4 regions of the Cronobacter dublinensis subsp. dublinensis LMG 23823 genome follow, and region 1 is predicted to be linked to each of the others. Evidence: predicted binding sites of a transcription regulator. Region 1 holds the regulator's gene; each other region holds the start of a gene.

Region 1 (5,433 bases):
TTATGGACGTTGATGCCCTGATAGAGACGGTTCCAGGTAAAGCCCAGTACGCGGTCTGTAAGGCGAATCGCCTCATAAGAGAAATTGGCGGCGATCTCTTCCATTAACGCCACGGCGTTCTGCTGGGCTTTCTCGTGCGAGATTTTTTTGGTGCGCGCTTCGTCTTCAACGGCGCGGGCGATAGCTTTTGACGAGAGCAGCTTGTTAAAGAGATCCTGACGCGCCGGCAGACGCGGACCGACGGCGGCGAGGCGCTGGCGGGCGAAATGCATGCGCGCCACGCGGGCCAGCTTCTGGGCGATACGCTTGTCGGTGCCGTGCTCGGTCGCCATGCGGCGCAGTGACACCGGCGGCGAGAAACGGACAAAGCTGTCGCGGCCAAGCCAGGAGACCGCAAAGAATTTCTGAATGCCGTTTAACATGCGCAGCGGCGGGTTTTCTTCGCCTTTTTCGCGGCCCGGTGCGCGACCGAACATGACGGAGACGGGCACCATCTGGACGTCGAGATCCGGGTTGCTGCGGTGCAGGTCAAGATAGTTGTGGAACAGCTTGATCGACTCTTCTTTCGGCGTGTAGTACGTGAACACGCGCGGGCCGCCATGGATAAACACATGGCGCGGCAACTCGGTGCCGTCGATAACCAGCGGCTCCAGAGGGTCCGGCAGATCGTGCGCCAGGCACTGGGCCCGCAGCGTCAGGAGATCTGCCTTCGAGTTATATGGCAGCACGTACATGATGGGACGTGACGTGTCGAGCCCAAGTTCGGGGCAGGGCGCCGCCGGGATGGACTTGCTTTTTACCAGCACGCTTAATGGTAAATTAAGTAATTTGTAGTAAATTCGTGGCCAACCGGACATAAACGATGTAAAGCCTCTGGTTAATAATGCAATTGCGGCGCAAGAATATCAGAAACTCCGTAGAATTTCTGTGGTGCTTCTTTATCGAAGCGCATTAGCATTGACGCCTGAATTTAAAAAAGGTTTCTTGTCATGGCCAATAACACCAAGGGATTAACCCGAATTATTAAAGCAGCTGGCTATTCCTGGAAGGGATTGAGCGCTGCCTGGAAAAATGAAGCGGCGTTTCGCCAGGAGGCGGTCGCCGTTATTGCTGCAATTATTATCGCTTGTTGGCTGGACGTCGACCCGATGACCCGTGTCATGCTCATAAGCTCCGTGATGCTGGTGATGATCGTCGAGATCCTCAACAGCGCCATCGAAGCGGTAGTGGACCGTATCGGTCCTGAATTTCATGAGCTTTCGGGCCGCGCCAAGGACATGGGCTCCGCCGCCGTGCTGATGTCGATTATCCTTGCGCTGGTCGTGTGGGTCACGCTGCTCTGGCAGCATTTGCGATAAGTTTTCCAGAAATCGCTAAAGAAGCGCTTTTTTAACCGGTTATGGTTTTAAAATCGCCTTTAGCTGTATATACTCACAGCATCACTGTATATGCACCCAGGGGGCGGAATGAAAGCATTAACTACCAGGCAACAAGAGGTGTTTGATCTCATTCGGGATCACATCAGCCAGACCGGCATGCCGCCTACGCGCGCGGAAATTGCGCAACGTCTGGGGTTCCGTTCGCCTAACGCGGCGGAAGAGCACCTGAAAGCGCTGGCGCGCAAAGGGGTGCTGGAGATTGTTTCTGGCGCATCGCGCGGTATTCGTCTGCTGCAGGAAGAAGAAAACGGCCTGCCGCTGGTAGGGCGTGTCGCTGCGGGCGAACCGCTGCTGGCGCAGCAGCATATCGAAGGCCACTATCAGGTCGATCCGGGCCTGTTTAAGCCGAATGCCGATTTTCTGCTGCGCGTTAGCGGGATGTCGATGAAAGACATCGGGATCATGGACGGCGACCTGTTAGCCGTGCATAAAACGCAGGATGTACGCAACGGCCAGGTCGTTGTGGCGCGTATCGACGATGAAGTGACGGTAAAACGCCTGAAAAAGCAGGGGAATGTCGTTGAGCTGCTGCCGGAAAACAGCGAGTTTAAACCTATCGTTGTCGATCTGCGTGAGCACAACTTCTCTATCGAAGGCCTCGCGGTCGGCGTTATTCGCAACGGCGAATGGCTCTGACAGCGTTACCGGCCTCGTGACGCTTCATTACCGTAACTGGCCCGCCCCGGTTACGGTAATGGCTCTCCGGCTTCGCGACCTCTCTTAACGGTTTTCTTCGCGTAACGGCATCGGAACGCCATATGCCCTTTCTGACCTCTACCGACAAAGCCCTCTGGCGCCTCGCGCTGCCAATGATTTTCTCCAATATCACCGTGCCCCTGCTCGGGCTGGTCGATACCGCAGTGATAGGCCATCTCGACAGCCCGGTGTATCTGGGCGGCGTCGCAGTCGGCGCGACCGCCACCAGCTTTTTGTTTATGCTGCTCCTCTTTTTGCGTATGAGCACCACTGGCCTTACTGCTCAAGCGTTCGGCGCGCGTGATCCGGCAGCGCTGGCCCGCGCGCTGGTACAGCCGATGGCGCTGGCGTTGCTTGCTGGCGCGCTGATTATCGCGCTGCGTGAACCGCTTATTCACCTGGCGTTACATATCACCGGCGGTAGCGAGGCTGTGCTGGCGCAGGCGCGGCGGTTTCTCGAAATTCGCTGGCTGAGCGCGCCCGCGTCGCTGGCGAATCTGGTGCTGCTGGGGTGGCTGCTCGGCGTGCAATATGCGAGAGCGCCGGTCATTCTGCTGGTCGTCGGTAATCTGCTTAATATCGCGCTCGATCTCTGGTTTGTGATGGGGCTGGGCCTGAATGTACAGGGCGCGGCGCTTGCGACCGCCATCGCGGAGTACGCGACGCTTGGCATCGGGCTTATTATGGCGGCGCGCGTTCTGCGCCTGCGCGGCATTACGCGCCTGATGCTGAAAACCGCCTGGCGCGGCGGCGTCGGCAGGCTGCTGGCGCTGAACCGGGACATCATGCTGCGCTCGCTGCTGCTGCAACTCTGTTTTGGATCCATTACTGTGCTTGGCGCGCGGCTCGGCAGCGATATCGTCGCCGTTAACGCGCTGCTGATGACGCTACTCACCTTTACCGCCTATGCGCTCGACGGCTTTGCCTACGCGGTGGAAGCCCACGCCGGTCAGGCGTTCGGCGCACAGGACAAATCGCAACTGCATAGCGTCTGGCGCGCCGCGTGCCGACAGGCGGGCATGGTGGCGCTCGCGTTCACGCTGCTGTATGCCGTCGCCGGGCCGTCTATCGTGTCGCTGCTAACCTCCCTGCCATCGCTGCAGGCGCTGGCGCAGCCTTATCTCTTCTGGCAGGCGATCCTGCCTCTCGTCGGCGTCTGGTGTTATCTGCTGGACGGCATGTTTATCGGCGCGACGCGCGGGGCCGAGATGCGCAACAGCATGGCTGTCGCGGCGCTGGGGTTTGGACTGACGCTGCTAACGCTGCCGTATCTCGGCAACCACGGGCTGTGGCTGGCGCTCACCGTGTTTCTGGCGCTGCGCGGGCTGTCGCTTGGCTATTTATGGCGTCGCGGGCGCCTGCTGCACTGAACTTTTCATCACGAATAAGCGGGTGCCGTCAGGGGAGTAATTGTCGGCTCCGGCGCTTCGTTATGGTTAAAGATTCTGAATATTCCGCCACGGTTAAAATTGACGTCTAAAATGAATAGTACGTTCAGCAAATGATGAAGATAACTCTGGCTGAGCCCCCACAGGAAAACCTGTGAGACTGATTCACTACCGAATGTTAAAGGAGACGTCTATGAACAGAGATGAAGCTGGCGGTAACTGGAAACAGTTTAAAGGTAAAGTGAAAGAACAATGGGGTAAATTAACCGACGATGACATGACCATCATCGAAGGGAAACGTGACCAGCTGGTAGGTAAAATCCAGGAGCGTTACGGTTACGCGAAAGACGAAGCGGATAAGGAAGTCACTGACTGGGAATCTCGCCACGATTACCGCTGGTAATCTGCTGGCTACCACCTCAACGGTATTTTCCCCTGAGGCTGCCCTGCCCGACGGTACAAGGATGTACCACCCACACTTTCCTGTTTTAACGTCCTTTCTTTTTCACCGTAATGCTGTGGTCATGTCCGCACTGGCCCTGGTGACGACACGCTTCGACTTCCACGCAGGCCGCGCAAAGCCCGTGCGCTTCAATGACATTATGGCGCAGCGCAAAGCCCATTTTCGCCGCGAGCGCATGCATAATATCTTCCACCCCTTCCGCTGCTTCCTCTTTCACCACGCCGCAACGACCGCAGATAAACATGGCTGACGTATGCGCCGGGTTGTCGAACAGATGACACAGCACATAGCTGTTGGTGGATTCCACCTTATGGACGAATCCTTGTTCGAGCAGAAAATCGAGCGCGCGATAGACGGTTGGCGGTTTCGCCTGCGGCTCGGTTTCGCGCAGCAGATCGAGCAGATCATACGCGCTGATGGCACCCGGCTGTAGCGTCATCAGGCGCAGCACTTCGAGGCGCTGCGGAGTCAGGCGCACATTACGTTGCTGGCAGAGCTTTTCAGCCTGCGCCAGAACTTCCTGCGAAATCGTCGTATCCATCGGCATCCTCTATGAATCATGATTAAGTCATCACTTTATCATGAACCGACCAAAACACCGACATATGGGCTGTGTTATACCTTTCAGGTAACGTTTTCTGGAGGTTCTATGCAAGCACGACCTGATTGTATTTGTCACTGGCAGGACATTGAGGGCAATGATGAGGCCGCCTATCCTGACAGCAATGAACGTATGTCGATTGGCGCGCCGCTGGCGAAGCGCATGGGGCTGACACGACTTGGCATCCATCATGAACGTCTGCCGCCGGGGCGTCGCACCTCGTACCCGCATGCCGAAAGTAGCGAAGAAGAGTTTGTTTATGTGCTGGAAGGATTCCCGGAGGTCTGGCTTAACGGCGAGCTCTGGCCGCTTAAACCGGGCGACAGCGTCGGTTTCCCGGCGGGTACCGGTCTGTGCCACACCTTTATCAATAATACCGACAGCGAGGTGCGGCTGCTGGTCGTCGGCGAGGCGAATAAACCGGAGAACCGCATCTATTACCCGCTCAACGGCGCTTATGCCGCTACCCGGCCGGATCGCTGGATCGATCATCCACCACAATTTTTCGGTCCGCACGATGGCTTACCTACACGAATTAAGAAGCCTAATCTATAAATAATGAGGGCGATCACGAAACGAGCCCGGAATTGCCGTTGAGTTAATGCCTCAACCTCTGGCGTAGTGCGTTCTTCACAACAGAAATCGTCTCTGTCTTACCAGGACAGAGGATGTCCTTCATGTTGATAATAAGCGGGTAAACTGTGAAACATATAATCAAACCTTCAGTGGCAGCCGTCGCTCTTTCTCTGGTGATGGCAAATCAGGCGAGTGCGGCAAATACCTGGGCGCAGGCCCGAAACGATGCAATGGGCGGAACGGGCGTGGCGTCAGCCGATTACGGCAGCG
Region 2 (5,037 bases), 540 kb from region 1:
AATGCAACTTTCCCTTTAATGAAATTAGAACATTTGCTTTTATCAAACATCTCAAGATTGTAAATTAACCATTGAGATTTATAACTTATGTAAGACATGTAATCGTTGCCCTTGAGTGTTGCAAGATGGAATAGGAAAGACCAATAAACAACGACTAAAAACATTTGTATTAACAAAGTCACCTTATGTAGGAACGTTTTGTTGTTTGGCTGGTAACCTGGGAATAAGAATTTAATAAGCTTTTCATCGTATACAAAAAACCAACCCCATAAAGGCAATGTTATCAGGATGATAGTAAATGGCAGTGACATAACAATGGGGATAATCAAGGGGATCATTGCAGTAGCAATGAATATCAAAGAGTGAGGGAAGTTTGACGGTGATACAGATGTGATGTCATTTATTATTATTCCCGAAAAGCATAGGGCTAAATTTACGCAGATAGAGCCTGCCAAGATTAAAATTCCTTTACCTAAAGTTGTTTCGTATGCTTTTTTATATAATTTAATTAAGAAACTCACTACTGCATAAGACCAATACATTAAAGTTATAATAAAAAAGCCTTTCCATAATTTCTCACTTCCCGATAGAGAAAGCAAATATAGAATAAACATGGATATAATTAGGTTTCTAATTACTTTTTGTGAGGAATCGAGTTTTGCATTGAATGTCGATATTTTCTTAAAAAAAACACTATTTAACATTGTTCGCTCCGCATAGTTAGTAATGAGCAACCGATCTTATGACTTTTCAGTAAAGCATGCTAGTATATATAGAGAATATATCTCTGGGATTGTAGGGGGTGTAGAACTGGCATGAATGTAGTATCCATAGTTTCTCTCATATCAAAACACTACATATTGTATTAAATTTCATGTCCGTGCGGATTATATAGCGTATATTGAGGTTTATTTTTCTTTTCACATAAGATTCAGCTCAATTAGCTTAAATACTGACAATCAGGCTGCGTTATTCGAAAGCACGTCCGCCCGAACTCGACGTACATTTTCCAACTCTTACTGGGCAATGATTCCTGACGCGCCGACCGACAAAGAAGCATGAGGCGCTTACCGAAAGGCATTACGTGAGGTTCCACAACAAGAAAGCTTTTCCGAAAAACTGTCTGGCCGGTGCCCCCGGTCACCGTAAGCGGCGAATAATAAGCTGGCGCATTGTCCTGGCAGAGCAGCTGTTAAAACTGCTCTGCCGTTACGATTAATAGGCCGCTTCGTCTTGATTTCGTTACCTCCTGAAACTACTGTATAAATACACAGTAATTTTTACAGGAGGTACATAATGAAAATACACCCCCTCGTCTTGCCGGTTAAGCCGGTCAGCATCCCATTCTATGCAGACCTGATTTCTGCTGGTTTCCCGAGCCCTGCCGCTGATTATATCGACAGCGGTATTGATCTTGTTTCCCACCTTATTGCACATCCCTCATCCACCTATGTTCTGCGGGTCGCAGGAGACTCGATGCGCGACGCTGGTATTCTCGATGGCTCCCTTCTGCTGGTGGACTTCAGCCTTCACGCGAAGCACAACGATATCGTCGTCGCCAATATCGGCGGGGAGTTCACCGTGAAAAGGCTGGTGACGTACCCGGTGGCGCAGCTGTGCGCCGAGAACCCGGCTTACCTGCCTATAGCTGTTTATGACGCCGACGACCTCGAAATCGTCGGCGTTGTCATTTGCGTGATTAATACCCTGCACCGCAATGTTCGCGCTGGTTGATATGAACTCGTTCTACACGAGTTGCGAGACGGCATTCCGTCCGGATCTGGCCGGTCAGCCCATCGTGGCGCTCTCGAATAACGACGGCTGTGTGATAGCGCGCAGCCGCGAAGCAACAGCGCTTGGCATAAAAATGGGCATGCCCTGGTTCCAGCTGCGCGAGATGCAGTTTCCGCAGCGGATCATTGCCTTTTCCAGCAACTATGAGCTTTACGGTGACATGAGCCAGCGGGTGATGACCACGCTTGAGGAAATGTGCCCGCGCGTCGAGGTCTACAGCATCGATGAGGCTTTCTGCGACCTGATGGGCGTGCGGAACTGCCGCGACCTGGCTGATTTTGGCCGGGAGATACGCGACACCGTCCGGCGTAACACCCGGATCCATTGTGGTGTCGGTATCGCCCAGACGAAGACGCTGGCGAAGCTCGCCAATCGCGCGGCGAAGGAGTGGCCGCAGACGGGCGGGGTGGTGGACCTGTCGAACCAGGCGCGCCAGCGGCGGCTGATGGCGCTGATGCCGGTGGAGGAGGTCTGGGGCGTCGGTCGGCGTATCGCCAGAAAGCTGGAGGCAATGGGTATTAAAAATGCTTTGCACCTCTGTGATACCGATATCCGCTTTATCCGCAAACACTTTAACGTCGTGCTGGAGCGCACCGTGCGCGAGCTGCGCGGCGAGCCCTGTCTGGAGATCGAAGAGTTTGCCCCGGCGAAACAGGAAATCGTCTGCAGCCGGTCATTTGGGGAGCGAATCACCGATTATGAAGCGATGCGCCAGGCTATCTGCAGCTATGCGGCGCGCGCGGCGGAAAAGCTCCGTGGCGAGCATCAGTTCTGCCGGTACATTTCGGTGTTTGTGAAAACGTCGTCGTTCTCTGCTGAGCCGTATTACGGCAACCACGCCGGGACCAAATTGCTGACGCCCACACAGGACACGCGCGACATTATCGCCGCGGCGACGCGCTGCCTCGATGCGGTCTGGCGCGACGGCAACCGGTACCAGAAAGCAGGTGTGATGCTGGGTGACTTTTTCAGCCAGGGCCTGGCGCAGCTGAACTTGTTTGATGAGAACGCGCCGCGCGCTAACAGCGAGGCGCTGATGTCACTGATGGACAAACTCAACCAGCAGGGGCGGGGAACCCTGTATTTTGCGGGGCAGGGCATCCAGCAGGCGTGGCAGATGAAACGTGAGATACTGTCGCCCTGTTACACGACGAGGTTGAATGATGTGCCAGTAGTAAATGCAAGTTAATAAAAAGCTTGCCTCGAGTAAATACACCTCGGTACATATAAAAAACGGCCTAATCAGGCCGTTTTTTATATCTTTCGCGATTTACTAAAGTGTAGGGGCTTTAGCGGACGGGCTGGCAGGCTGTGGTGGGTAGGTTTCTTCATACATAGCCTTTGCTTTTTCAAGACCTTTTTGAGCCATAATCAGCACTGCTTCGGCGTCGGCCTTAGGGTAGTCATCATCAAGATTATAATCCGCCCATTTCCGTTGGATGTGCAGATGCTTAAGCAATGTTCCTAACGAGATGAGTTTCATTTTATCAAAAGGCTCATTACCCATAAGCCATGCACTATCAATGAGATAGTCTCTTACGGATCTATGGGTAGCTGGGTCAGGGCCTTTCTCTAGTTTCGAGCATACCTCATGATAGAGGCCGTAGTATGCTCTTCCGACAGCATTTCTGTACCCGATTTCATCGCCATGAGCTATGCATTTCACAGCAAAGTTAAAAAAGTCTTGCCCGTTAACTGTCACGGCGTTGCTCCATGCCATCCATATCGCTGCGGAACCAAGAAGTAAAAGGCAAAGAGCGATACTCCTCGGAAGACAATAAGCAGAGCATTTCGAGATTCAGCTCTGCTAGAATCTCGGGATCATCAGTTTCTGCGCGTACAACGAAAGCGTTGTCTAAATCTTCATTAACAAAATAATGAACACCAATGCAGTTGATCCCATGTTTGTTGGCAATACCTTCTGCCGCATCACACAGTACTTGGATTTGATTCGAAGAAAGCGTTGTGGCCTGCTTGAATTTTTCAACCTGTGCAATCATAAATGCCCCTTGATCCTTCAATTCTTGTTTTTCTTTTCCGTCACAGAGCGCAGCGAGCTTCAATGTATAGCGACGGATGAGCTTAACATCGCCTATACAGTAAGCCGCGTTCCTGGCAATGCGACGCATGGTAGGTAAACAGAATTGTTCTTCCAAGCGGAAGATTTCCATTCTATGGAAATAGTTATGAGCGCTTGAGCCAATGTAAGCTAGGTAGTTAAGTGCAATCGTGCCGTCTTCAAACTTTAGCGCATCATTGAACCATCGAACGGCTGCATCAAAGTCGCCTTTTGCGGCATAAAGGAGGGCGCTAAGATAAGCTTTTTCCTCGCCATGCAGCGCGGCGATAATCTTTTCAAAGTTATCAACAGCTTCCTGTTCGATCACCTCTTTACGGTTTATGTATGACCATAAAGTACTGTGAAGTTCGTTTGCTTTCGTCTGTGCCTGAGCTGACATGCTAGACCTTGTAACTCATTAAAAAAGAACAAATAAATTGTTCGGATGTCTTGGCGTAAGCCTTTATATGTAGGCGCAGAGTGTACCACTCTGCTACAAACTGTCACTCCGAAAGTGATTGTTTTCGTGCTCAACCCACATATAAAAAATGATAGTCGACGAATGTCACCTTTTGTAATCGGCAACGGAAACACAAACTTTAGAAGTTGGTTCTGGGGGATGATCAGCTTTCTGAGTAACCCATCCTATTTATATCTATGTGAATAATAACAATTAGATACTAAATTGAATGCAGGCAAAAAAACAACCACAATGCGCGGCTTTTCGAAGTTAGTGTGTCCGACAAGCCGTTGAGTTCCGACTCTGCCTCACTGTGATTAAGAGATTAATCAATCATATAGCGAATTTGTTGCGCTACCGCTTTTATCTGGTTTTGCAGGTGTGCACCAAAAGGCATTGTAGGAAATTGAGCCTCAGGAACAAGCCATTCAATTGGATAACCTTGCTCATCTACGATGTATAACCCCGGATCACCCAAATGCGACTGTTGAAATTCAATAACATTTTTAACATGCTGGACAGCAGATTCGCGGGAATACTGGGACGTTACGATAAGTATTGCCGCTTTTTCAGCTATAAAATCGTACATGCCTTGACGATACTCTTCTTCCATTTGCTCGGTGATGTAGTCTGCTGCCATACGTACCTCTGACTTTAGCGAAGAAAACAAGTATAAGAAGACAAAAAAGCCCGCAAAAGCGGGCTTTCATAACACTACGAGCCG
Region 3 (5,433 bases), 2.1 Mb from region 1:
CAAGTATGTGGCGTTTGTGATGTCCGGGGATCGTTTTCGTCGCTCGCCCGCGTTCAGCTCGCCCGAAGCCGCCCAGCGCTGGGCCAATCAGCTTAAGCAGGATGAGATCTGACGCCTGGCGCGCTAATAGCGATGCCGCGTGCAATTCGCGCCTGAGCCTTAGCCTGCCATCCCTGTCAGAAGAGAAAGCCCGCCGTCGTGCGGGCTTTTTTGTGGCCTGAATGCACGCTCCGGGCATAAAAAAAACCGGCACAGGGCCGGTTTTTGCGGGTCTATTGATGAGGCGATTAACGGTGCGCCAGTTCGGCTTCGTCATCGCTGTTCAGGATGGTTTTATCCGTCTGCTTCAGCCACTGGCTGGTGAGCGTACCAGCCGTCATAGAGCCGCTGACGTTAAGCGCGGTACGGCCCATATCGATAAGCGGTTCAACGGAAATCAGCAGCGCCACCAGAGTGACTGGCAGGCCCATTGCCGGGAGCACGATCAGCGCCGCGAAGGTCGCGCCGCCGCCAACACCCGCCACGCCTGCGGAGCTTAAGGTCACGATGCCGACGAGCGTCGCAATCCACACCGGATCGAGCGGGTTAATGCCAACGGTCGGGGCAACCATCACCGCCAGCATGGTCGGGTAGAGACCCGCACAACCGTTCTGGCCGATGGTCGCGCCAAAGGACGCCGCGAAGGAGGCGATAGACTCCGGCACGCCGAGGCGACGGGTCTGCGCTTCAACGTTCAGCGGAATGCTGGCGGCGCTGGAGCGGCTGGTAAAGGCGAAAGTCAGTACCGGCCAGACTTTACGGAAATAGCGCAGCGGGCTGACGCCATTCACCGCGAGCAGCACGCCGTGCACCACGAACATGATGCCGAGGCCGAGGTAAGAGGCGACCACAAAGCTGCCGAGCTTGATGATGTCCTGCAGGTTAGAGCCCGCCACGACTTTGGTCATCAGCGCCAGCACGCCATACGGGGTCAGCTGCATGACCAGACGCACCAGCTTCATCACCCAGCTTTGCAGGATGTCGATAGCCGCCAGCACGCGCTCGCCTTTCGGCGCGTCGTCTTTCAGCAGTTTCAGTGCCGCGACGCCCAGGAAGGCCGCGAAAATCACCACGCTGATGATAGAGGTCGGGCTCGCGCCGGTGAGATCGGCAAACGGGTTTTTCGGTACGAAGGAGAGCAGCAGCTGCGGCACGGTGAGGTCGGCGACTTTACCGGCGTAGTTGGTCTGAATGGCGTTCAGACGCGCGGTTTCCGCGCTGCCCTGCACCAGGCCTTCCGCCGTCAGGCCGAAGAGGTTGGTCACCAGCACGCCGACCAGGGCGGCGATAAGCGTGGTGAACAGCAGCGTGCCGATGGTCAGAACGCTGATTTTACCGAGCGAAGAGGCGTTATGCAGGCGCGCGACGGCGCTCAGGATCATCGCAAACACCAGCGGCATGACAATCATCTGCAGCAGCTGCACATAGCCGTTGCCGACAATGTTGAACCACTGGATGGAGGTTTTCAGCGTCTCGCTGTCAGAGCCATAAATGGTGTGCAGCGCGAGCCCGAAGACCACGCCCATCGCCAGACCAAGTAATACTTTTTTCGCAAGGCTCCACTGGGTGTGGCGCGTGCGCGCCAGCAACAGCAGCAGAACCACGAACGCGATAACGTTCGCTATCAGTGGAAGATTCATCCCCGTTCTCCTGATTTTTTTATAACCAGCATGGCCGAAATGGCATGCCTTTATGCCGCAAAGGGTATCAGAATCAAAACAGAGGGCCTTATATCCAAATGGAATGGGTTATATCAAAACGCAATTTCAGTTTATTTACTGTTCCATCTGGTGATGAATAAAACGGTTGAAGGTGTTTTGCAGCGAGTTGATCGCGGCCGACGACCATTTCATCGCGCTACTGTCGGTCATGCTTTGCGGCATCCAGACGGCCCAGACGAACAGCGCCATGCACAGCACTCGCTCCAGCTGATTGCCCTTTTGCGGATAGAGCAGCGGCAGGCGGAAACGCCAGCGGCAGGGCCACAGCAGCGGCACGCCAGCGGGCGTTATCATATCGGCGAGAATATGGCTCAGGTAACCGAGCACCAGCCCCTGCAACGCGTCGGCGGGCAGTATCCACGACTCCGGAACTTTTAACAGAAATAGCGTCAACCCGCCAAAGACCGCCAGCAGGCTGTGCGTAAAGCCCCGGTGGCCGAACATGCGCGCCACGGGCTTTGAGATCCATTTTAGGCGCTGCCCGAGAAAAGATTTCGGGTGATCGATATCCGGCAGCAGGCAGGTGAGAATGGCGGAAGGGATAATATGCCACCAGTCGCCCTGCGCCAGCACAGGGGTCAGCTCGGCATTTTTAGCAAATACCGCGCAGGCTATAGAAAAAAGCAGGTGGCCTTCCGCCGTCATGATGAAACCCTGTAACTGTCAATCTATCCAGTATAGGGTTTTTATACAGTAGAGAAAAGTGGTGACGGTGTAACACTTTGTCACCGCAGGCCGCGTGACGCCTCGTTTCGCCGCTAGCGGGCGAGCCAGCCGCCGTCCACCGCCAGGGTGTAGCCGTTAACATAATCCGACGCCGCCGAGGCGAGAAAAATCACCGGCCCCTGTAAATCCTCGGGTTTCCCCCAGCGGCCCGCCGGTATGCGTGCGAGAATTTCCTCATTACGTTCAGCGTCTTCGCGCAGCGCCTGGGTGTTATTGGTCGCCATATAGCCTGGGGCAATGCCGTTGACGTTAATGCCAAAAGGCGCCCATTCGTTGGCGAGCAGGCGGGTGAGGCCGAGCACGCCGCTCTTCGACGCGGTGTAAGAGGGCACGCGAATGCCGCCCTGGAACGAGAGCATCGAAGCGACGTTAATGATTTTGCCGCCGCAGCCCTGAGCGATGAACTGCTTCGCGACGGCCTGCGAGAGGAAAAAGAGCGCCTTGAGATTGAGATCCATCACCTCATCCCAGTCCTGCTCGCTGAAATTCAGCGCGTCTTCGCGCCGGATAATCCCGGCGTTATTCACCAGAATATCGACCCGGCCCAGCGCATCGACGGTTTGCGTGACGAGCGCCTGCGGCGGCGCGCTGGCTAAATCCGCCTCGATGGCGACGAAGCGGCGACCAAGCGCGTGCACTTTGGCGGCGGTCTCCCGCGCCGGGCGACGGCTGACGCCCGCGATATCGCACCCGGCGGCGGCAAGCCCCAGCGCCATGCCCTGTCCGAGACCCGTATTGCATCCGGTCACCATCGCCACTTTTCCGGCAAGCGAGAATTTCTCCAGCATCATCCGTTCCTCTTTGGCTCATCTGTGCGGCGCAGGGACAACTCCCTTTCGCATTCACAGCAATGATAGGAGGCGGCGAACGAAAAGACAAAGCCAAATGAAACTGCGTTTTAAAAATATGACGGCGAGCGGTTTTCAGGAGAGAAGGTGAGACAAACCGCCGCCGGAGGGCGGCGGTCAACACGCGGTTAACCGAGCAGATGCCAGGGTTCAAGCTCGGTCAGAGAATGAAGCCGCACGTTCGCCAGTGCCCAGCGCGCGTCGCTGCGGTTCTCTTCGGCGGGCACGACAATAGAGCGCATCCGCGCCGCTTTGCTGGCGACCATGCCGTTGACGGAGTCTTCCAGCGTGACGCAGCAGAGCGGATCGACGCCTAGTTTCGCCGCGGCGTCCAGATAGACCTGCGGGTGCGGCTTGCTGTAGGGCAGATGTTCGGCGGAGGCGAGCGCGTCAAACGATTCACGCAGCCCGAAGAGCGAGAGCACGCGCTCCAGCATATGCAGCGGCGAGGCGGACGCGAGGCCCACTTTCAGCCCCTGCGCTTTACACAGCGCAATGGCATCCGCCACGCCCGGCAGTAGGGGGCGTTTTTCTTCCACCAGCGTAATGGCGCGGGTGATAATGCGCTGTGTGACTTCCGCCACCGACGGGCCATTCCACGGCTGCTGCGCGAACCATAGCTCAACCACCAGATCGATACGCAGCCCCAGCGTGTCGGGCAGCTCATGGCGGCGGGAGGTGTCGACGCCAAGCGTCGCCATCACTTCCAGCTCCGCCTGATCCCAGAGCGGCTCGGAATCGATCAGTAAACCATCCATATCAAAAATTGCGGCGAGGATCTGTCGCGGTGAAGACATCGTCTGTCACTCCTTATTTTTTCGCGAGAAAGGTTAATCAATAGCCGTAAATGCGCGTTATGGCTACCGCTTTCCGGTTCCATGCCGGAAAGTTCAGGCGTAAAGGCGCTTCACAGGGTAAACTTAGGCCAGTCTTTCGCGTCGCTATCAAGGGGAAAGCATGACGTATCAACAAGCTGGACGCATTGGTGTCTTAAAACGCATCGCCGGATGGGTGATTTTTATTCCTGCCACGCTCTCGACGATTATCTCCGTACTGAAGTTCATGTATGAGCACAGCGAGAAACAGCCGGGCATCAACGCCGTGATGCTGGATTTCGCGCATGTGATGATTGAGATGGTGCGTTTTAACACGCCGTTCCTGAATCTGTTCTGGTACAACTCGCCGCAGCCCGATTTCGCGCGTCACGCCAATATCGGTTTCTGGGTTATTTATCTGCTGATTTTTGTCGGGCTGGCGTTGCAGGCCTCCGGCGCGCGCATGTGCCGTCAGGCGCGTTTCCTGCGCGAACATGTCGAAGACAGCCTGATCCTGGAGCGCGCCAAAGGCGATGACGGGCTCACCCGCGAGGCGTTTGAGTCGCGCATCGTGGTGCCGCGCCACACGGTTTTCCTGCAAATTTTCCCGCTCTATGTCCTGCCGGTGATTGTGCTGGTGCTGGGCTATCTGTTCTTTTCCCTGCTTGGATTCCTGTAAAGGCTGACGCGCGCCCTTGGCGCGCGTTCGTCACACCTCTAATACATGCGTTAGCGCTTTTTGCGCCGCGACCAGATGCGGGCCGCCAAAGAGCGTCGCACGGTTAAGCAGCGTGTAGAGCTGATAGAGCGGTTGGCGTGCCAGAAAGCCCGCCGGCAGCGGCAGGACCGACTGATAGCCGTCATAAATTTGCGGCGGCTGTTCCGGGTGCAGCGGCAGCATCGCCAGATCGCACTCGCGATCGCCCCAGTAACAGGCCGGGTCGAAAATATACGGCCCCTCAGGCCCCAGCGCACAGTTGCCGGACCACAAATCGCCGTGCAGTAAGGAGGGCGCGGGCTGGTGGGAGACGAGCTGCTGATGCACGACATCGACGATACGGTCGATATCGCCGAACTCCAGGCCTTTTTCCGCCGCCAGCTCAAGCTGCCAGCCGATACGCTGTTCGGCGAAAAAACTTGCCCAGCGGCGCTGCCAGGCGTTGGGCTGCGGGGTGGTGGAGAGCGTGTTGTCGTAATCGAGACCGTACTGCGGCTGTTCGCTCCACTGGTGCAGGCGCGCCAGCTGCTGGCCGAGCAGAAAGGCGTTGTGGGCGTCGAGCGGTT
Region 4 (5,433 bases), 2.1 Mb from region 1:
GAACCCGGCACTGCAAAACCGCCTGAAACAGACGATTCGCGCCCGTCGTAAACGGCATTTTAATGCCGAGCATCAGCACACCCGTAAAAAGTCTATCGACCTTGAGTTTATGGTCTGGCAGCGTCTGGCCGGGCTTGCGCAGCGGCGCGGTATTACGCTTTCAGAAACCATCGTGCAGCTGATTGAAGATGCGGAGCGTAAAGAGAAGTATGAGAACCATATGTCGACGCTGAAACAGGATTTGCAGGCGCTGCTCGGTAAGAAAGAGTAATCAGGGCGGGGCGGCGACGTCAGGTTGACGGGCATTTTGGTAGAGGCCGCAATCTGAGCGGTGATGGTAACACAGACGTGTTTTCCATAACCGGCAAAACGCGCTATCAATTTGACGCTCTGCAGCAAAGCCTTTAACGGCAGAAAGCGCCAGAAATAAAAAACCCCGCCTTAGCGGGGTTTTTCTTAACGTTTAACTTAAGCCTGCGGCTGAGTTACAACGTCTTTAACGCCTTTAACTTCGATCTCTACGCGACGATCCGGGCCCAGGCAGTCGATCAGAGCTGCACGAGCTTTCACGTTGTCACAGGTGTTGCCGGTGACCGGGTTGGATTCGCCCATACCACGTGCGGAGATCTTGTTGGACGGGATACCTTTGGAGATCAGGTAGTCAACAACAGACTGAGCACGTTTCTCAGACAGACCCTGGTTGTAAGCGTCAGAACCGATGCGGTCGGTGAAGCCCAGAACCACGACGGAACCGTCTTTCGGATCCAGGTTGCTCAGCTGGGAGTACAGCTGATCCAGCGCCTGCTGACCTTCCGGTTTCAGGGTAGCTTTGTTGAAGTTGAACAGAACGTCAGACTTCAGGGTGAAGTGCTTGGTCTGTACTTCCGGAGCCGGAGCCGGAGCCGGTGCAACAACCGGAGCTACGTTGTCTTCCTGACCGAAACGGTAGGAAACGCCAAGGCTCAGCATGCCGTTGTCCGGACGGGTACCAACAGTCTGCGCGTCGCCGATGTTGTTAACCCACTGGTATTCCAGACGGGTAGCGATATCGCGGGTAACTGCCCACTCAACGCCGCCAGCAAATACCGGGGAAACGCCGGTGTCGTGGTCGTCGCCGCTGATGTTAGAAGAGGAGTCAGCACGCCATACCATGCCGCCCAGACGGGTGTAAACGTCCAGGTCGCTGGTTACCGGGTAACCCAGTTTAGCGGTCAGCTGTACGCCCTGAGCTTTGAAAGCGCCGTTTACAGTGTCGCCTTTATACGGCATGCGGCCCAGCCAGTCGTAGCCCATTTCGAAGCCAACGTACGGGTTAACCTGGTAACCACCGAACGCGCCTGCGCCCAGCTGGCTTTCGTGAGTCGGGCCGTCGTTAGGAATAAAACCGGTATCGTGGAACTGGGACCAACCCAGTTTGCCGCCTGCATACCAGGTGTTATCTTTCGGTGCGGCCTGCGCTACGGTAGCGAAGCCAGCCAGTGCCACTGCAATCGCGATAGCTGTCTTTTTCATTTTTTGCGCCTCGTTATCATCCAAAAAGGCCATGCGCTTTTCCGGGAGGAAAAGTTCACGGTTAAATCCTTCACCGGGGTTATAGCTCAATGGTTACTCTACCGATATTGTCGGTTTATTGATGAGCACCCTGGCGAGGTAAAGTCTACAACGTAGTTGGAAACTTACAAGTGTGAAGTCCGTCAGGCATATGAAAAAAAACAACTTGCGAAAGCAAAATTTAACATTTTTGCGGCAATTTTAAACACTCGTAAAGTGCGGGACCGGACGAAATCGCCCGTCTGGCCGTTCATTCGCCACAATCACTTTTAACGAAGGTCCATGTTCAAATTCTTACCAGGATTAATCCTAAAAAGGATTAATGCACCATTCTTGAGTGAATTCTTAGGCCAGAACGTGGTCTGTCGCCCGTCAAAGAGGGCTGGACGGGACGCATTAAAAAGCCCATCGCATTACCTTTCTCTGCCGCTTCCGTCAGGCGACGATGTTCGTCATCCGTTAAGTCATCATGCAGCCAGGCGATCACAACGCTATAGTTGCCGGTCTCCAGTGCGCGAATCATTGAATCGATAGTGACCTGCGGATTCATCTGGCTCACCTGCATTACCTTCGTCAGCGGCAAACCGGAGGATTCGACCCATTCACGGCTCAGGCGTTGTTGCGGCGTGAGCCACAGCTGCCAGCGGGACTGCTGACCGAGCTGCTGCAACAGGGGCAGCAACACCAGTTGCGTCATCCACGGCTGATCTTCGTTATACATCACTTCACTTATCAATCCCTTGGTTTCAGCCTGAGCTAAAGCGCCAGCCGTTTCTTTTGCCAGACGACGTGAGCCATGCGCGCGATTTTGATGAGAAAAGTACATAAAGGTCCAGCCTCGCTAGTTACTGTATGCATATACAGTACTGCTGGTGAGGCCAAAGATCAATCTAAATTTCGGAAAGCATCTCGCAAATTTCACATCTTGTTTGTCCGGAAACAAAATTCGGATTGCTCACCAGGCACAACTTTCATATGTTCCTGTTAAGGGAAAAGCTAATGGAATTTTTAGTCCGTTACTTATTGATATAAAAGGAATAAATATGGATAACGCTTCGACTGACACTCTGGTGCGAGTTCAAAATACCCTGTCATCATTAGGTGATGTTACTCACCGTTCGCTTTTTGGGGGTTATAGCCTCGCCATCGACGACGCCGTGTTCGGCATGCTGGCAGAAGGGCGTCTGTATCTGCGCGCCAGCGAACAGAGCCGCGCTTACCAGCAGGCGCACAATCCGCCTATGCTCGTCTGCACCCGTCGCGGACGTCGTATCAACCTCAACTATTATCTGGCGGATGACGCGCTGTGGGAGTCGCCTGCGTTGCTGCGTGAGCACGCGCGTACGGCGCTGGCCTGCGCGCAGGCGGAGAAAACCGAGCGCGCCCGCGGGCGACGCGTGAAAGATCTGCCGAACCTTAACGTGCAGCTTGAGGTATCGCTGTGGGAGGCGGGGATCCGTGATGTTGAAACGCTGTGCGCATTTGGGGCGAAGGAGTGCTGGCTGAAGCTTCGCAAGGCCCGCAAAAATCTCAGCCTGCATGTGCTCTACGCGCTTCAGGGTGCCATTACCGGCACCCATGAAGCCGCATTACCGACACAAATTCGCGAAGAGCTGCTGGAGTGGTTTATGCAGCTCTCCGTACAGAATCAGTCCTGAGCCAGCTGGCGCTGGAGTCGGCTGATTTCCGGCAGCAACGAGACAAGCAGCCCTATCTGCTGCAGCACCAGCGGCTCTTTACTCTCCTGGCGCGGCTCAATCTGCTGAATGCGCTGCGCCAGTTCCGCAAGCGATTTCTCGACACGCGCATCATCGGCAGGCTGGTGATGAAGCGCGTCGTCAACATAACAGACGGCATCGTCAAGCAGGGAGAGGATCTCCTGACGCGTCAGTTTTTCGCGGTGCGCGCCAAGTGCGGAAATGTAGCTCGTCAGCGTGTGGTTGAGGCACAGAAACCGGAAGGCGATATCGCGCATCTGCGCGCTGACTCTGGGCTCGCTCGACATATTTGACACTACCGACGCCAGTTCCGCATCGCTGTTATGCGCGTCGCGACGGGCGATGCGATAGGCGAGCCGGTTGTCGCGCCCCTGATGATACTGCTCAAGGATCGCGTCGAGATAGCGGCAGTTGGCATTCAGCGCGCGCTCAAGCACCGCAGGTAACCGCCGGAATCGCCAGTCGGGCCAGATAAAGCTCACCGCAAACCAGGCGATGGCGCAGCCGATTATCGTATCTACCACGCGCGGCAGCGCCACCTCAAAACCCTCGCCCAGCAGGTTAAAGCACAATAGCACCAGCAGCGTGATAAAGAGCGTGGCGTGCGCGTACTGCACGGTACGGAAAACGAAAAACAGCACGCCGGTGATAACAATCAACACCAGTTGCCCTTCCAGCGAAGGTACAAAATAGAGCACCGGAATGCCCACTGCGACGCCCGCCAGCGTGCCGATAATGCGCAGCGTCAGTCGATGGCGCGTGGCGTTATAGTTCGGCTGGCAGACAAACAGGCTGGTGAGCAAAATCCAGTAGCCGTGATTGAGCCCGGTAAACTGGATGAAGGCGTACCCCACGCACAGCACGACGGACATCCGCACCGCGTGGCGAAACAGCGCCGACTGCGGCGTAAAGTTACGGCTCAGGCGAAACCAGATGTCGCTAAAACCGTTCAGGCTGTCATCCGCCAGACGGTGTTCGCTGTCGCTGGCGGCAGGCTGAGTAAACGGCTGCTCCGATTCAATGGTCGCGAGCTGCGCGTCGATGGCTTTAAGGTTGGCCATCAGAAACTGTACGGCTTTGATCTGCGTGGCAGAGACGCCCGATGCCGCGGTGCGATCGAGTGCGGCCTCCAGATGCGTGAACGCGCGCTCGAAGCGCGGATCGTGCTGGTAGGGCGTGCGCAGCAGCACAGAACGCGCCAGCTGCTGGCACGCCTGTGACTGCATAGTGAGCAGCCGCTGAAAACGGAACATCACGTCGCTGTAGCGGAACGTATCGCGCAGCGTCTGGTAATGAATGTGCGATGAGCTGGCGCGTTCGTGAATATCCTGCGCGACGAAATAGTAGTGCAACGTGCGCCGCGTGCTGCGCTGGCCGCGATCGCCGCGCAACCGGGTGAGCAGTGAGCCTTTGGCCTGATTCAGCGTGGCGACCAGCTGGCTATTGGCCATCGCCAGTTCCAGCATCGGCACCTGGCTTTCATCTTCGATATCCGGATCGAACAGCCGGGATTTGATATCCAGATAGTGCGCCAGCTGTTCATAGCAGCGCGCCAGATTCTCCTGCAACGGGCGCACCGGGAAGATCAGATGCCCGGCGAGCGTCAGCAGGTTATACCAGACCGCGCCCGCCAACAGCAGGAGCGGCTGCTGATACCAGTGCTCATAGAGTGAAACCCCGAGCATGGTGTAAATCGCTATCAGCAGCGCGCCAAAGGCGATCGTTGCATAACGCTGTCCGAGCCCGCCCAGTAAAATAAAGCCGATGGTGGACGCCGTCAGCCCGGCGGCGAACAGCCACGGCCACGGAAACAGGAGCTCCACCGAGGCGGAGGCGATAAAAAAGCTGACAAGCGTAATCAGCAGGTTGCGCAGACGTCCCGTCAGGCGGTCGTCGAGATCGGTCAGCGCGGCGGCGACCACGCCGAGCGTCAGCGGAATAGTCAGTTTCGCCTCGCCAAGCCACCAGGGCAACGCCGCGGTGCCGCACAGCGCGATAAAAATGCGCACGTTGGTGAGCCACGCGCTGTTCCAGGCGTGACGGTGAAGCAGAGGGTTGAGCATCATGAGCGGCCCTGGCTTACTGGAAACGGCGGCGGGCGTTCGCATCACGAGCGGCCCTGGCGGTTTCCACGGAAACGACGCGACGGCCAACCGGCCACAAC

What was found. The regulator LexA, encoded in region 1, represses DNA repair genes until DNA is damaged. The targets are predictions, from matches to a motif close to TNCTGTATGTACATACAGNA.
Region 2: a site for LexA is predicted at 1,257-1,276, ahead of umuD (translesion error-prone DNA polymerase V autoproteolytic subunit). Genes of this name have one in related genera too.
Region 3: a site for LexA is predicted at 2,419-2,438, ahead of AFK67_RS08495 (metal-dependent hydrolase). Genes of this name have one in related genera too.
Region 4: a site for LexA is predicted at 2,398-2,417, ahead of sulA (SOS-induced cell division inhibitor SulA). Genes of this name have one in related genera too.

What each region holds. Positions count from the first base shown of each region.
Region 1 covers NZ_CP012266.1:3,984,176-3,989,608, reverse strand. Annotated here, with positions in the region: gene plsB (glycerol-3-phosphate 1-O-acyltransferase PlsB) at 1-857, opposite strand, end outside; gene AFK67_RS18455 (diacylglycerol kinase) at 990-1,358, shown strand; gene lexA (transcriptional repressor LexA) at 1,467-2,075, shown strand; gene dinF (MATE family efflux transporter DinF) at 2,198-3,505, shown strand; gene AFK67_RS18440 (CsbD family protein) at 3,717-3,926, shown strand; gene zur (zinc uptake transcriptional repressor Zur) at 4,012-4,527, opposite strand; gene AFK67_RS18430 (cupin domain-containing protein) at 4,636-5,142, shown strand; gene AFK67_RS18425 (conjugal transfer protein TraF) at 5,289-5,433, shown strand, end outside.
Region 2 covers NZ_CP012266.1:3,448,486-3,453,522, reverse strand. Annotated here, with positions in the region: gene AFK67_RS23085 (hypothetical protein) at 1-704, opposite strand, end outside; gene umuD (translesion error-prone DNA polymerase V autoproteolytic subunit) at 1,297-1,734, shown strand; gene AFK67_RS15855 (Y-family DNA polymerase) at 1,718-2,983, shown strand; gene AFK67_RS15850 (hypothetical protein) at 3,068-3,496, opposite strand; gene AFK67_RS15845 (hypothetical protein) at 3,486-4,253, opposite strand; gene AFK67_RS15840 (hypothetical protein) at 4,639-4,953, opposite strand.
Region 3 covers NZ_CP012266.1:1,849,188-1,854,620, forward strand. Annotated here, with positions in the region: gene cedA (cell division activator CedA) at 1-112, shown strand, start outside; gene AFK67_RS08490 (L-cystine transporter) at 288-1,679, opposite strand; gene AFK67_RS08495 (metal-dependent hydrolase) at 1,815-2,405, opposite strand; gene kduD (2-dehydro-3-deoxy-D-gluconate 5-dehydrogenase KduD) at 2,519-3,277, opposite strand; gene hxpB (hexitol phosphatase HxpB) at 3,463-4,131, opposite strand; gene AFK67_RS08510 (YniB family protein) at 4,292-4,828, shown strand; gene AFK67_RS08515 (fructosamine kinase family protein) at 4,859-5,433, opposite strand, start outside.
Region 4 covers NZ_CP012266.1:1,632,210-1,637,642, forward strand. Annotated here, with positions in the region: gene matP (macrodomain Ter protein MatP) at 1-271, shown strand, start outside; gene ompA (porin OmpA) at 469-1,512, opposite strand; gene sulA (SOS-induced cell division inhibitor SulA) at 1,871-2,377, opposite strand; gene AFK67_RS07435 (TfoX/Sxy family DNA transformation protein) at 2,595-3,209, shown strand; gene yccS (YccS family putative transporter) at 3,200-5,335, opposite strand; gene AFK67_RS07445 (YccF domain-containing protein) at 5,349-5,433, opposite strand, start outside.